2 regions of the Pseudomonas sp. GD03842 genome follow, and region 2 is predicted to be linked to the other one. Evidence: predicted binding sites of a transcription regulator. Region 2 holds the regulator's gene; the other holds the start of a gene.
What was found. The regulator sigma-54, encoded in region 2, starts transcription at its own class of promoters, with help from an activator protein. The targets are predictions, from matches to a motif close to ANTGGCATNNANNTTGCTNT.
Positions count from the first base shown of each region.

Region 1: the regulator sigma-54 is predicted to act here: its motif matches at 4,106-4,125, upstream of flgB (flagellar basal body rod protein FlgB).

Region 1 is NZ_JAOCEA010000019.1:906-6,830, forward strand. It holds gene N5D61_RS22615 (flagellar brake protein) at 1-182, opposite strand, end outside; gene N5D61_RS22620 (flagellar protein FlgN) at 265-732, opposite strand; gene flgM (flagellar biosynthesis anti-sigma factor FlgM) at 782-1,099, opposite strand; gene flgA (flagellar basal body P-ring formation chaperone FlgA) at 1,262-2,023, opposite strand; gene N5D61_RS22635 (chemotaxis protein CheV) at 2,100-3,032, shown strand; gene cheR (protein-glutamate O-methyltransferase CheR) at 3,074-3,901, shown strand; gene flgB (flagellar basal body rod protein FlgB) at 4,174-4,581, shown strand; gene flgC (flagellar basal body rod protein FlgC) at 4,585-5,028, shown strand; gene flgD (flagellar hook assembly protein FlgD) at 5,044-5,739, shown strand; gene flgE (flagellar hook protein FlgE) at 5,768-5,925, shown strand, end outside.
Region 2 is NZ_JAOCEA010000004.1:213,078-219,002, forward strand. It holds gene N5D61_RS08065 (diguanylate cyclase) at 1-1,331, opposite strand, end outside; gene N5D61_RS08070 (HPr family phosphocarrier protein) at 1,615-1,887, opposite strand; gene rapZ (RNase adapter RapZ) at 1,904-2,761, opposite strand; gene ptsN (PTS IIA-like nitrogen regulatory protein PtsN) at 2,764-3,228, opposite strand; gene raiA (ribosome-associated translation inhibitor RaiA) at 3,241-3,549, opposite strand; gene N5D61_RS08090 (RNA polymerase factor sigma-54) at 3,625-5,127, opposite strand; gene lptB (LPS export ABC transporter ATP-binding protein) at 5,313-5,925, opposite strand, start outside.

The sequences.
Region 1 (5,925 bases), on a different contig from region 2:
AAGAGGTTGTTGTCGCGGTCGACTTCGATGACATAGCTCTGGAAACGCTGGCTACGCTCGTGAAATGTGATGATCAGCGGATCGTGGCTGTCCATCAGCAATCGCAGGGTGGAAGCAATTTCCAAAGGTGTGGTGATGACCTTCGGTGGCTGCGGCGCATCGTCCGCACTTAATGCATTCACGGTTTATCCATCTCCAGGCAAAAAACGACAGCGTGCGACGCGAGGCATTTTGCCATCATGTTGCACGCCTTGATACAAGAACTTACGCCTGGCTAAGCGGACGAGGTCTGGCTCTGCCCGATGTCGATCCCCGGCTGTCATACAGCGTCGGCGTGTCGCCACCGTTGAGGATTCTGAGCTGTTGCGCCGTGGTCAACTGTTGAAGCTGGATCAGACCGCCATTCTGCTCGTTCGCAGCCTGGCATTCGGCAATCAGCGCACTCAGTTCGTCGCCCGCTTTCAATAACGCCTCACCCACTGACGAGTGCCTGGCCACCTCTTCGAGTCCCGCGCGATTGGCGGGCAGGCCCAGGCTCGACAGCAGTTGACTGCGTCTGCGTCCGTGCTGTTCGAGCACGATCACCAACGCCTGTTTCTGCGCCAGGATGTGTTCCATTTCGACCATATTGCGGCCGTGAAGGGCCAGTGACTCGGCCTTCAGGATCTCCAGCAGGTGCTGGGTGGGTGCAATATCGTCCGTGATCAGTTGAAGCAACGTAGTGTCTTGCATCGCATGCCCTGGGTTTCAAGCGTCCAGAAGCCCCTGCGCGGACCGGGGGCTAGCGCTGGGCTTCGAAATTAAGCAGTTTGCTTGCGACTCGGTTGCTGTCGACCTTGTAACTGCCATCGGCGATCGCCTGCTTCAACTCGGCCACGCGGCTGCTGTTGACAACGGGCTGATCACGCAACGAATCAGTGATCTTCTGCAACTGCTGAGCTTCGCTGCTCAAACTGACTGTCTCACCGCTGCCGCTTACACCGGAGGTCGTGCTCACCGTCGCCGGGGCGTCGGCTTTGCCTGCTTCCTTGGTGCTGGGCGTACGAGACGTACCGCCCACGGTAGTGGAACTATTCAAACGACTGAAGTCGATGACCATGATTGAAAAACCTCTGGGTTCTAGGACGCTTGCCTTGGTTTCGGCCAAACCCGGAATAACTTTAGGGCCCGTGCGAAAACAGTCTCGAATGGACTTCGCGGGGGGCATGACGGTTCCGAGTGTAGAAAAAGCGCAAGCGCGGCGCCAGAGGAATCGACCCTGTTACATAGGCACCTCGACCTGCCCGGGGGCGACGATGTTGGCCTTGATCACGCGTTTGGAATTGAGGTTCTTGACCCGGATTTGCTCGTTGAAACCGCCGTCGGACAGCGCTTCACCCGGCATGCGCACGCTCATCGACCCGCTGCGCGCGCTGATGACCACTTGATCGCCCTTGCGGACCATTTGCGGCTGTTCCAGGTGAACGGGTGTCAGGATCTGGTCGATGACCGTTGGTCGGACCACCTTTTGACCGACCGCCTGATCGAGCGAATCCAGGAAGCCTTGGCCCAACAGGCTGACGTCGCGTTCGCGAAGGGCGACATCGCCTTCGCTCACGATGGCGTCACGCTTGAGGGGGCGCACAACGGTCACCACGTTGCGAAACAGATGCACCTGGGCGGCCACGAAGACGGTCCACGGTGCGCTGCCTTCGCACCGCAGTTTGACGGTCACGCGGCCGATGGGCTGAGCGGGGCTTTCGAGGGTCGCTGTCAAATCCTTGTCGCAATGCGGCATGCGCAGGCGAGGGTCGAGTTGCTTGACTTCAATCTCGTAGCGCCCCTGGGTCTGACTGGTGGCCAAATAGTCTTCAACAGTGAATTCAAGAAAGCCCTGGGTGACGCCGATAAGTTGTTCAGGCAGCGTCACATTGTCTGCGCGGCAAGCATTTGCGCCGCCCAGCAGGCACACGACCGCCAGCACGCCGAAGAAATGGCGGCTGGCGCTTGTCAGGTGTCGGGATACTGTCGTTAATATGCTCATGACGGGTAGATAGCAAGGCCCGTGCCGCATGCCAATCCGGCACTGCGCAATTGGTCGTTTTTGGGGAGGGTAGTGCATGGCTGGTATTTTGGATTCAGTGAACCAGCGCACTCAACTGGTGGGGCAGAACCGCCTTGAACTGTTGCTGTTCCGTCTGGACGGCAAGCAGTTGTACGGGATCAACGTGTTCAAGGTAAAAGAGGTGCTTCAGTGCCCGAAACTTACCCTCATGCCCAAGTCCAGTCCGATTGTGCGCGGAGTGGCGAACATCCGGGGCGGAACCATTCCGATCCTCGATCTGGCGCTGGCCACCGGCTCGAAGGCGCTGAGCAACATCGATAATGCGTTTGTGATCATTACCGAATACAACACCAAGATTCAGGGTTTCCTGGTGCATTCGGTCGAACGCATCGTGAACATGAACTGGGAAGCCATTCATCCACCGCCCAAGGGTACCGGTCGCGATCACTACCTCACGGCGGTGACCCGGATCGATAACCAGTTGGTGGAAATCATCGACGTGGAGAAGATCCTCGCCGAAGTGGCGCCGGTCTCGGAAAATATCTCCGCAGGTGTGGTGAGTGCAGAGGTCCAGCATAAGGCGCTGTCCCTGCGGGTGCTGACCGTGGACGACTCCTCGGTGGCGCGGAAACAGGTCACGCGCTGCCTGGAAACCGTGGGTGTCGAAGTGACGGCGTTGAATGACGGTCGTCAGGCACTCGATTACCTGCGCAAACTGGTGGACGAGGGTAAAAAGCCCGAAGAAGAATTCCTGATGATGATCTCCGACATTGAAATGCCGGAGATGGATGGCTACACCTTGACCGCCGAAATTCGCAGCGACCCGCGTATGCAGAAGCTTCACATCGTGCTGCACACGTCGCTGTCGGGCGTGTTCAACCAGGCGATGGTCAAGAAGGTGGGCGCCGACGATTTTCTGGCCAAGTTCCGGCCGGACGATCTTGCGGCTAGAGTGGTAGATCGTATCAGGGCGGCGGACATCAGCTGAGGAAACGCTTCCTCGGCTGTTCACATGATTTGAGAGGCGGCATGTCTACAGGTAATTTGGATTTTGAGCAGTTCCGGGGCTTCCTGGAAAAGGCCTGTGGCATTTTGCTGGGTGAAAACAAGCAATATCTGGTCTCCAGCCGCCTGAACAAGCTGATGGAGCAGCAGGGCATCAAGTCCTTGGGCGAACTGATCCAGCGCATTCAGAGCCAGCCGCGCAGTGGCCTGCGTGAGCAGGTGGTGGATGCGATGACCACCAACGAAACCCTGTGGTTCCGAGACACCTATCCGTTCGAGGTGCTCAAGAGCAAGGTGTTGCCGGAGCAGCTCAAGGCCAGTCCGGGCCTGCGTCCGCGGATCTGGTCGGCAGCCTGCTCTTCGGGGCAGGAGCCGTACTCGTTGTCGATGTCGATCGATGAGTTCGAGCGCAGCAACCCTGGCTTGTTGAAAGCCGGCGCGCAGATTGTGGCGACGGACCTGTCCGGCAGCATGCTCAATAACTGTAAGACAGGGGAGTACGACAGCCTTGCGATCGGCCGGGGCCTGTCGCCCGATCGGTTGCAGCGCTATTTCGATCAGAAAACGCCCGGACGCTGGACGGTCAAGGCGCCGATCAAGAGTCGCGTGGAGTTCCGCTCGTTCAACCTGCTGGACAGCTATGCGGCGCTGGGCAAGTTCGACATCGTGTTTTGTCGGAACGTGTTGATCTATTTCTCCGCCGAGGTCAAGAAGGACATCCTGCTGCGCATTCACGCCACGTTGAAGCCAGGGGGCTACCTGTTCCTCGGGGCATCGGAGGCGTTGAACGGCCTGCCGGATCATTATCAGATGGTGCAATGCAGCCCTGGGATCATTTACCAGGCTAAGTGAAGCGCACGACGAGCTACCGAAAACCCGGCCGGATTGCCGGGTTTTTTATGCGCGCGGAATGCAGGCATCAGGCGTTCGACAACCGGCAAAAAATCGGCGCGGGCATTGCCGCTTTGCCCATGCACAGCGGTAATCGCTTGCCGCTTTTCTGGCATATCAGGTTGCCACCCACCCCAAACGCCAGCAAATACGGTGCATCGCCGAGTTGGCACGGCCCTTGCTCAACGACTTGCAGTCACGAACATCTGGTCAACCGATAAAGGTTTCCCGACATGAGCATCAGCTTCGAAAACGCACTGGGCATTCACGAGAAGGCGCTGAATTTCCGCGCCCAACGTGCCGAGGTGCTGGCCAACAACATCACCAACGCCGACACGCCGAACTACAAGGCGCGCGACCTGGATTTCTCCAAGGTGCTGGCCGCCGAAAGCGACAAGGCCAAGAACGGTACCTTTGCGCTGAATGTCACCAACGCCCACCACATCGAGGCGCAAGGGATGGACACCGGCGAAGCGAGCTTGCTGTACCGCACGCCCTCGCAGCCGTCGCTGGACCAGAACACCGTCGATGCTCAGGTGGAGAACGCCAACTACGCCGAGAACGCCGTCGGTTTCCAGGCCAGCTTCACCTTGCTCAACAGTAAGTTCAAAGGGCTGGTTTCGGCCCTGCGCGGAGAATAATTCATGTCCCTGTCCAGTGTTTTCAATATTGCCGGTAGTGGCATGAGTGCCCAGAACACTCGCCTGAACACCGTCGCCAGTAACATCGCCAACGCCGAAACGGTCTCCTCCAGCTTGGACAAGACCTACCGCGCGCGGCACCCGGTGTTCGCCACTGTGTTCCAGGGCCAACAAGCCGGTGGCAGTGCTTCGCTGTTCGAAGAGCAGGGCCAGGCCGGCACCGGGGTACAAGTGGCGGGCATCATCGAAGACCCTTCCAACCTGGAAGCGCGTTACGAGCCCAATCACCCGGCCGCTGACAAGAACGGCTATGTCTATTACCCGAACGTCAACGTGGTCAATGAGATGGCCGACATGATCTCGGCCAGCCGTTCGTTCCAGACCAACGCGGAAATCATGAACACCGCCAAAACAATGATGCAGAAGGTCCTGACCCTGGGTCAGTGATAAGGGGCGCATGCAATGACCGTTACCAACGACACCAGCGCCAGCGACTACATCAAGTCGCTGCAGAAGCCCACGTCGGACAAGACGGGCGACAGCACCACAGGTGCCAACAGCCTGGGCAAAGACGCGTTTCTGCAATTGCTGGTGACCCAGATGCAGAACCAGAACCCGCTCGATCCACAGGACAACAGCCAGTTCGTCGCGCAGCTGGCGCAGTTCAGCAGTCTGGAATCCATCCAGAACCTGAACACCTCGGTCGATGCGATCGGCGGCATGTATCAGTCCTCGCAAGCGTTGCAGGCCTCGTCCCTCGTGGGCCGCTCGGTGATCGTCGACGGCGGATCGACCCACGTCGACACCGCCAAAGAAATGACCGGCCAGGTCGTGCTGCCTTCGACCAGTACCCTGACCACCGTCAGCGTCTACGACAGTACGGGCAGCGTGGTGCGCACCATCGATCTGGGCGAGCAGAAGGCGGGCAAGGCCAGCTTTACCTGGGATGGCAAGGACGAGGCCGGCAATACTCTGGCATCGGGCAACTACAGCTTCAAGGCGCAAGGCACCCTGGACGGCACCAAGACGGGCTTGACCACCTACCTGCCCGCGACGGTGACCAGTGTCACCATGGGCTCGGCAGGCAGCGCAATGACTCTCAATCTGGCCGACGGCACCAACATTGCCTTGTCCAAAGTTCAACAAATCGGGATCTAGAGCCGACTCGACGGCGCAGGAGTGAAGTATGTCTTTCAATATCGGTCTGAGTGGGCTCTACGCAGCGAACAAAAGCCTCGACGTCGCGGGCAACAACATTGCCAACGTCGCGACGGTCGGCTTCAAGGCGTCCCGCGCGGAATTCGCTGACCAATACGCCCAATCCATCCGTGGTACCTCGGGCGG
Region 2 (5,925 bases):
ACGGCGATGGCTGCCCTGATCGTCTCAGCCAATGCGTGCGCCCCCTTGAGGTCAGTCTCTGGGAGCACCGCGATGAACTCCTCTCCGCCGTACCGAGCGGCAAGGTCCCCCGGACGACGGATGTTGGCCGACAGCGCTTGGGCCACGTTGCGCAAGGCGATATCCCCTCCATGATGACCATGGCGGTCGTTAAATGCCTTGAAGTGGTCCACATCGATCATGAGTAATGACAGCGGCTTACCCGTCCTGGCGCTGCGTGCCCATTCCTGGCGGAGCACACGATCAAGATGGCGACGGTTGGCCAGGCCGGTCAGGCCATCTGTCGCTGCCAGTTCGGCAAGTTCCCGTTCCGCCTTTTGTCGTAACTGCAACTGTTTGCCGAGCAGGTAGGACAGCCAGAGGATTCCCAGGCATAGCAGGCCAGTGGCTCCCGCAACCAACAGCGTGTTGCGCTTCCAGACGGCGTACACCTCAGCTTGTGACTGGGCGACGACCACGATCAACGGCAGATCGCCCACTCGTGAGAAGGTATAGAGCCGATGCTCGCCATCCAACTCCGATCGAGCAGCGAAGCTGCCGTTGACCTCTCTGAGAATGCGCCGAAAATTCGTTCGTTCGCTCAAATCCTGGCCGATGAACGTTCGCTCGGTTTGCTCCGGCTCCCGGGCCAGCATCACTCCCTGTGCACTGATCAGGTTGATCGTGCCATGTTGTCCCACGTCCAGCCCTCGGAACAGGCGACTGAAGTACGCCAACCGCATTGATGCGGCCACGATGCCCACGAACTTGCCATTGGATGAAGGAATACGGCGGCTGAAACTGATGCACCAGTCCTTGAACCCCCAGCGAGATTTGAAGGGCCCGGTGACCAGCAATCCAAGGGACGGATTGCTTCTGTGCAGGATGAAACTGGGACGGTCAGCGAAGTTGTCGTGGCGGGGAATGACCGAGATGGAATCGGCAACGATGGTGCCGGTTTCATCCAGGACCACCAAGTCGCCCTTGTAAGGCGCGGCAGTCGAGCGATCAAAGACTATTTGTTGGCGCAACTGCGGTGAAACCGACATCACCTCGGGCTGCTGCCATGTTGCAATCATTCCCTCCAGCGAGGTGTCATACAAGTCGGCATTACGCTGCACGTCCGCATCGATGAGTTGCACCACGTTGTGCGCCGCGCGAACCGCACTGTCGGTTGCGCTCGCGTACTCTCGCGCAAGCAACGAGGTAACGATCGATAAAATCGCTATCACCGCCAGCACGCTGCCCGACATCAACATCTTTTCCGAACGGGACCAAGTCCCTTTGCGCACCAGTTCAGCGGACAGTGTCATCGATTAGCTCTTTGGGGAGGACACCTGGAATATGCTCCGCCCGAGTCTGGAGTCGAGCTGTTGCTCAGGCCTGCCAAGATCGAGCTGGGCGATGAGCGACGAGGTGTTTCAAAGCGATGAATTAAAGATCCACCACTTTGAATGATCAAGTATAGGGATCCCAATTTGGCGAATTGATGTGCGAAGGTATGCGGTGGGACACATTCAGACGATGAAGAATCGGCAATAGTGCAGGTTTCAAAGCGTCAAGCGGGGAGGGCGAACAGCTCAAGGGCCACTGGTGTCACTCACCCTCATCGAACCTGTTGTTGATAAGCTCGATCAGGCCCTCCAGGGCAGCCTGCTCGTCTTGTCCCTCGGTCAAAAGGTGAATCTCGGTGCCTTTCCCCGCAGCGAGCATCATGACGGCCATGATGCTTTTGCCGTCGACCATGCTGTCGGGAGAACGGCCGACACGGATCTGGCAGGGATACTTGCCGGCAACGCCGACGAATTTGGCGGCAGCCCGGGCATGCAAGCCCAGCTTGTTGATGATGGTGATTTGGTGAGCGGGCATCGCGTGAAGGGTCCTTTCAGCTGAGGTCGCGGTGGCGGACCTGAACATTCTTGAGCGATTGCTGCAGCACCTGGCCGAGACGTTCGGTCAGGTAGACGGAGCGGTGGTGCCCGCCGGTGCAGCCAATGGCAATGGTGACGTAAGCTCGATTGCTGGCGGCGAAGCGCGGCAACCATTTGGTCAGATAGGAAGCGATGTCCTGAAACATCTCTTCGACGTCGGGTTGGGCTGCAAGGTAGTCGGCAACCGGCTGATCGAGCCCGGATTGCTCGCGCAGTTCGGGTTTCCAGTAGGGATTGGGCAAGCAGCGCACATCGAACACCAAGTCGGCGTCGACCGGCATTCCCCGCTTGAATCCGAACGACTCGATCAGGAAAGCCGTGCCGGGCTCAGGTTTGTTCAGCAGTCGCAACTTCAAAGTGTCGCGCAGCTGATACAGGTTCAGGTGAGTCGTGTCGATGGTCAGGTCGGCGAGGTCGATGATCGGCCCTAGCAGCGTTTTTTCGTCGCGGATGGCCTCGGCCAACGAGCGTGTCGCGTTACTCAGGGGGTGACGGCGACGGGTTTCGGAAAAGCGTTTGAGAAGGGTGGATTCTTCAGCGTCCAGAAACAGCACGTCGCAGCGAATATGTCGGCCACGGACCTCTTCGAGCATGCGCGGGAAGCGGGTCAAATGGCTCGGCAGGTTGCGCGCGTCTATGGAGACCGCGAGCAGCGGTTCGGCCAGTTCAGTGTTGATCAATGCGCGTTCGGCGAGCTCGGGCAGCAGCCCGGCCGGCAGATTGTCGACGCAGTAGAAGCCGCTGTCTTCAAGAACATCGAGGGCCGTACTCTTGCCAGAGCCGGAGCGACCGCTGACGATGATCATGCGCATGATCAGTGGCCGTTCTGGACGTGGAGCACAACGTTGTAGAGCTCATCGCTACTTTTGGCCGCGCGCAGGCTGGCGCGGACGTCGGCGCGATCGAGCATGCTGGCGATCTGGCGCAGCAGCTCCAGATGAGCATCGGTTGCCGCTTCGGGCACGAGCAGGACGAAAAGCAGGTCTACAGGCGCGCCGTCGATGGCATCGAAGTCAACAGGCCGCTCCAGATGGAGCACCGCGCTGACCGGCGCACTGCATCCCTTGAGCCGACAGTGCGGAATGGCGATGCCGTTTCCGAAACCGGTCGAGCCCAGTTTTTCGCGGGCAATGAGGCTTTCGTACACAGTTTCCCAGTCGAACTCGGGCACTTGCTGCCCGATCAGTCTGGCGATCTGTTCCAGTACGGCTTTTTTACTGCCGCCTGGCACGTTCACCAAGGAACGGCCAGGGGTCAGGATGTTTTCAAGTCGGATCATGGATGGGGAGTATCAGCGAGCTGCCGCACCCTTGAGGATGCTTTGCTGCTTTTCCTTATGCTTGAGCAATTGTCTGTCGAGCTTGTCCGTGAGCAGGTCGATCGCCGCGTACATGTCGTCATGTTCCGCAATGGCAACCACCTCTCCACCAGGGATATGCAAGGTGGCCTCGATCTTCTGTTTGAGCTTCTCGACGGCCATCGTCACCTGCACGTTCGTAATCTTGTCAAAGTGCCCTTCGAGCTTCTTCAGCTTCAGCTCGACGTACTCGCGCAGAGGCTTGGTGACTTCCAGTTGGTGTCCACTGATGTTGACTTGCATACAGCTTCTCCTTCGTTGCCAGTGCATTAAGAGGCAGGCTTGGATGCCTGCCACTGGAACGCTGTGGCTGTGGCGTTACATCAGTCGCTTACGTTCGCTCGAAGGCGCTATCCCGAGAGATTCGCGATACTTGGCGACGGTGCGACGCGCCACTTGAATGCCTTGTGCCTCCAGTAAACCAGCGATCTTGCTGTCGCTCAACGGCTTTTTCTGATTTTCCGCGGCAACCAGTTTCTTGATGATCGCGCGGATCGCCGTGGACGAGCATTCACCGCCTTCGGAGGTGCTGACGTGACTGGAAAAGAAGTACTTCAGTTCATAGATGCCACGGGGCGTGTGCATGAATTTCTGCGTGGTCACGCGTGAAATCGTCGATTCGTGCATGCCCACCGCTTCTGCGATGTCATGCAGCACCAAGGGTTTCATTGCCTCGTCGCCGTATTCCAGGAAACCCCTCTGATGCTCGACGATCTGGGTCGCCACTTTCATGAGGGTCTCGTTCCGGCTTTGCAGGCTCTTGATGAACCAGCGCGCTTCCTGCAACTGATTGCGCATGAAGGTGTTGTCCGCACTGGTGTCGGCGCGACGCACGAAACCGGCGTACTGAGGATTCACCCGCAGGCGCGGCACTGCCTCCTGGTTGAGTTCGACCAGCCAACGTTCGTTGTCCTTGCGCACGATGACGTCCGGCACGACGTATTCGGCTTCGGTCGACTCGATCTGCGAGCCGGGGCGGGGATTGAGGCTCTGAACCAGCTCGATGACCTGACGCAGGTCGTCTTCCTTGATTTTCATCCGGCGCATCAATTGCGCGTAATCGCGGCTGCCCAGCAAATCGATGTAGTCGCTGACCAGTCGCTGGGCTTCGGCCAACCACTTGGTCTTCACCGGAAGCTGGCGCAATTGCAGCAGCAGGCATTCGCTCAGCGTCCTAGCACCGACGCCAGCCGGTTCGAACTGCTGGATGCGGTGCAGGACGGCTTCGATTTCGTCCAGTTCGATGTCGAGTTCTGGATCGAATGCGTCGAGCAATTCCTCCAGCGACTCGTCCAGATATCCCTGGTTGTTGATGCAGTCGATCAGCGTGACGGCAATCAGGCGGTCGGTGTCGGACATGGGCGCCAGGTTCAACTGCCAGAGCAGATGGCTTTGCAGGCTCTCACCCGCCGAGGTGCGGGTGGTGAAGTCCCACTCATCGTCATCGTTGCTTGGCAGGCTGCTGGCGCTGGTCTGGTAGATGTCTTCCCACGCCGTATCGACGGGCAGTTCGTTGGGAATGCGTTCGCTGTCGCCCCATTCGCCGTCTTCGAGATTGTCGACCGTGGTGGTCGAAGATTCCTGGTATGTCGGTTCTTGAACGTCGGCAGCTGGCTTGGCTTCGACGTTATCGGCCATGGGATCAGCGTTGTCGAAATCGTCGCCTTCTTCCTGGCGTTCCAGCATGGGGTTGGATTCCAATGCCTCCTGGATTTCCTGTTGAAGATCCAGCGTCGACAATTGGAGCAAGCGGATGGCCTGTTGCAGCTGCGGCGTCATCGTCAGCTGCTGGCCCATTCTCAAGACTAGCGAAGGTTTCATGGCAGGGGCTTAATACCTTATTCGCCGGCGCGCTCGCGCCATCCACTACGAGGCGCCGAGGCGCCAAACTAAGCAAATTATATGCCTGAAAGCGGCTCGTTTGCCTAGAGTGTGATGGCAGTTAATGCGAGGTTGGCGATGAGCCGCATGCTGCGTTCACTCGCCACCCGCTCGTCATCGGCCTTTTAAAGGCGGAACTCGTGGCCGAGGTACACTTCCTTCACCAATTGGTTGGCAAGGATCGTTTCGGCATCACCCTCTGCGATGAGCTGCCCATCGTTAACGATGTAGGCTGTTTCGCAGATATCGAGCGTTTCACGGACATTGTGATCAGTGATCAGAACGCCGATGCCTTTCGCTTTCAGGTGGTGGATGATCTGCTTGATGTCGCCAACGGAGATAGGGTCGACACCGGCGAAAGGTTCGTCCAGCAGGATGAACTTGGGGGAGGTGGCCAAGGCCCGTGCAATTTCCACACGGCGGCGCTCACCACCCGACAGGCTCATGCCCAGGTTGTCGCGGATGTGGGTGATGTGAAATTCCTGGAGCAGGCTTTCCAGCTCCTTGCGACGCCCGGCGCGGTCGAGGTCCTTGCGGGTCTCGAGGATGGCCATGATGTTGTCCGAGACCGACAGCTTGCGGAAGATCGAGGCTTCCTGCGGCAGATAGCCAATACCGGCGCGGGCGCGACCGTGCATGGGCTGATGGCTCACATCCTGATCGTCGATCAGCACGCGGCCCTGATCGGCCTGCACCAGGCCGACGATCATGTAGAAGCAGGTCGTCTTGCCTGCGCCG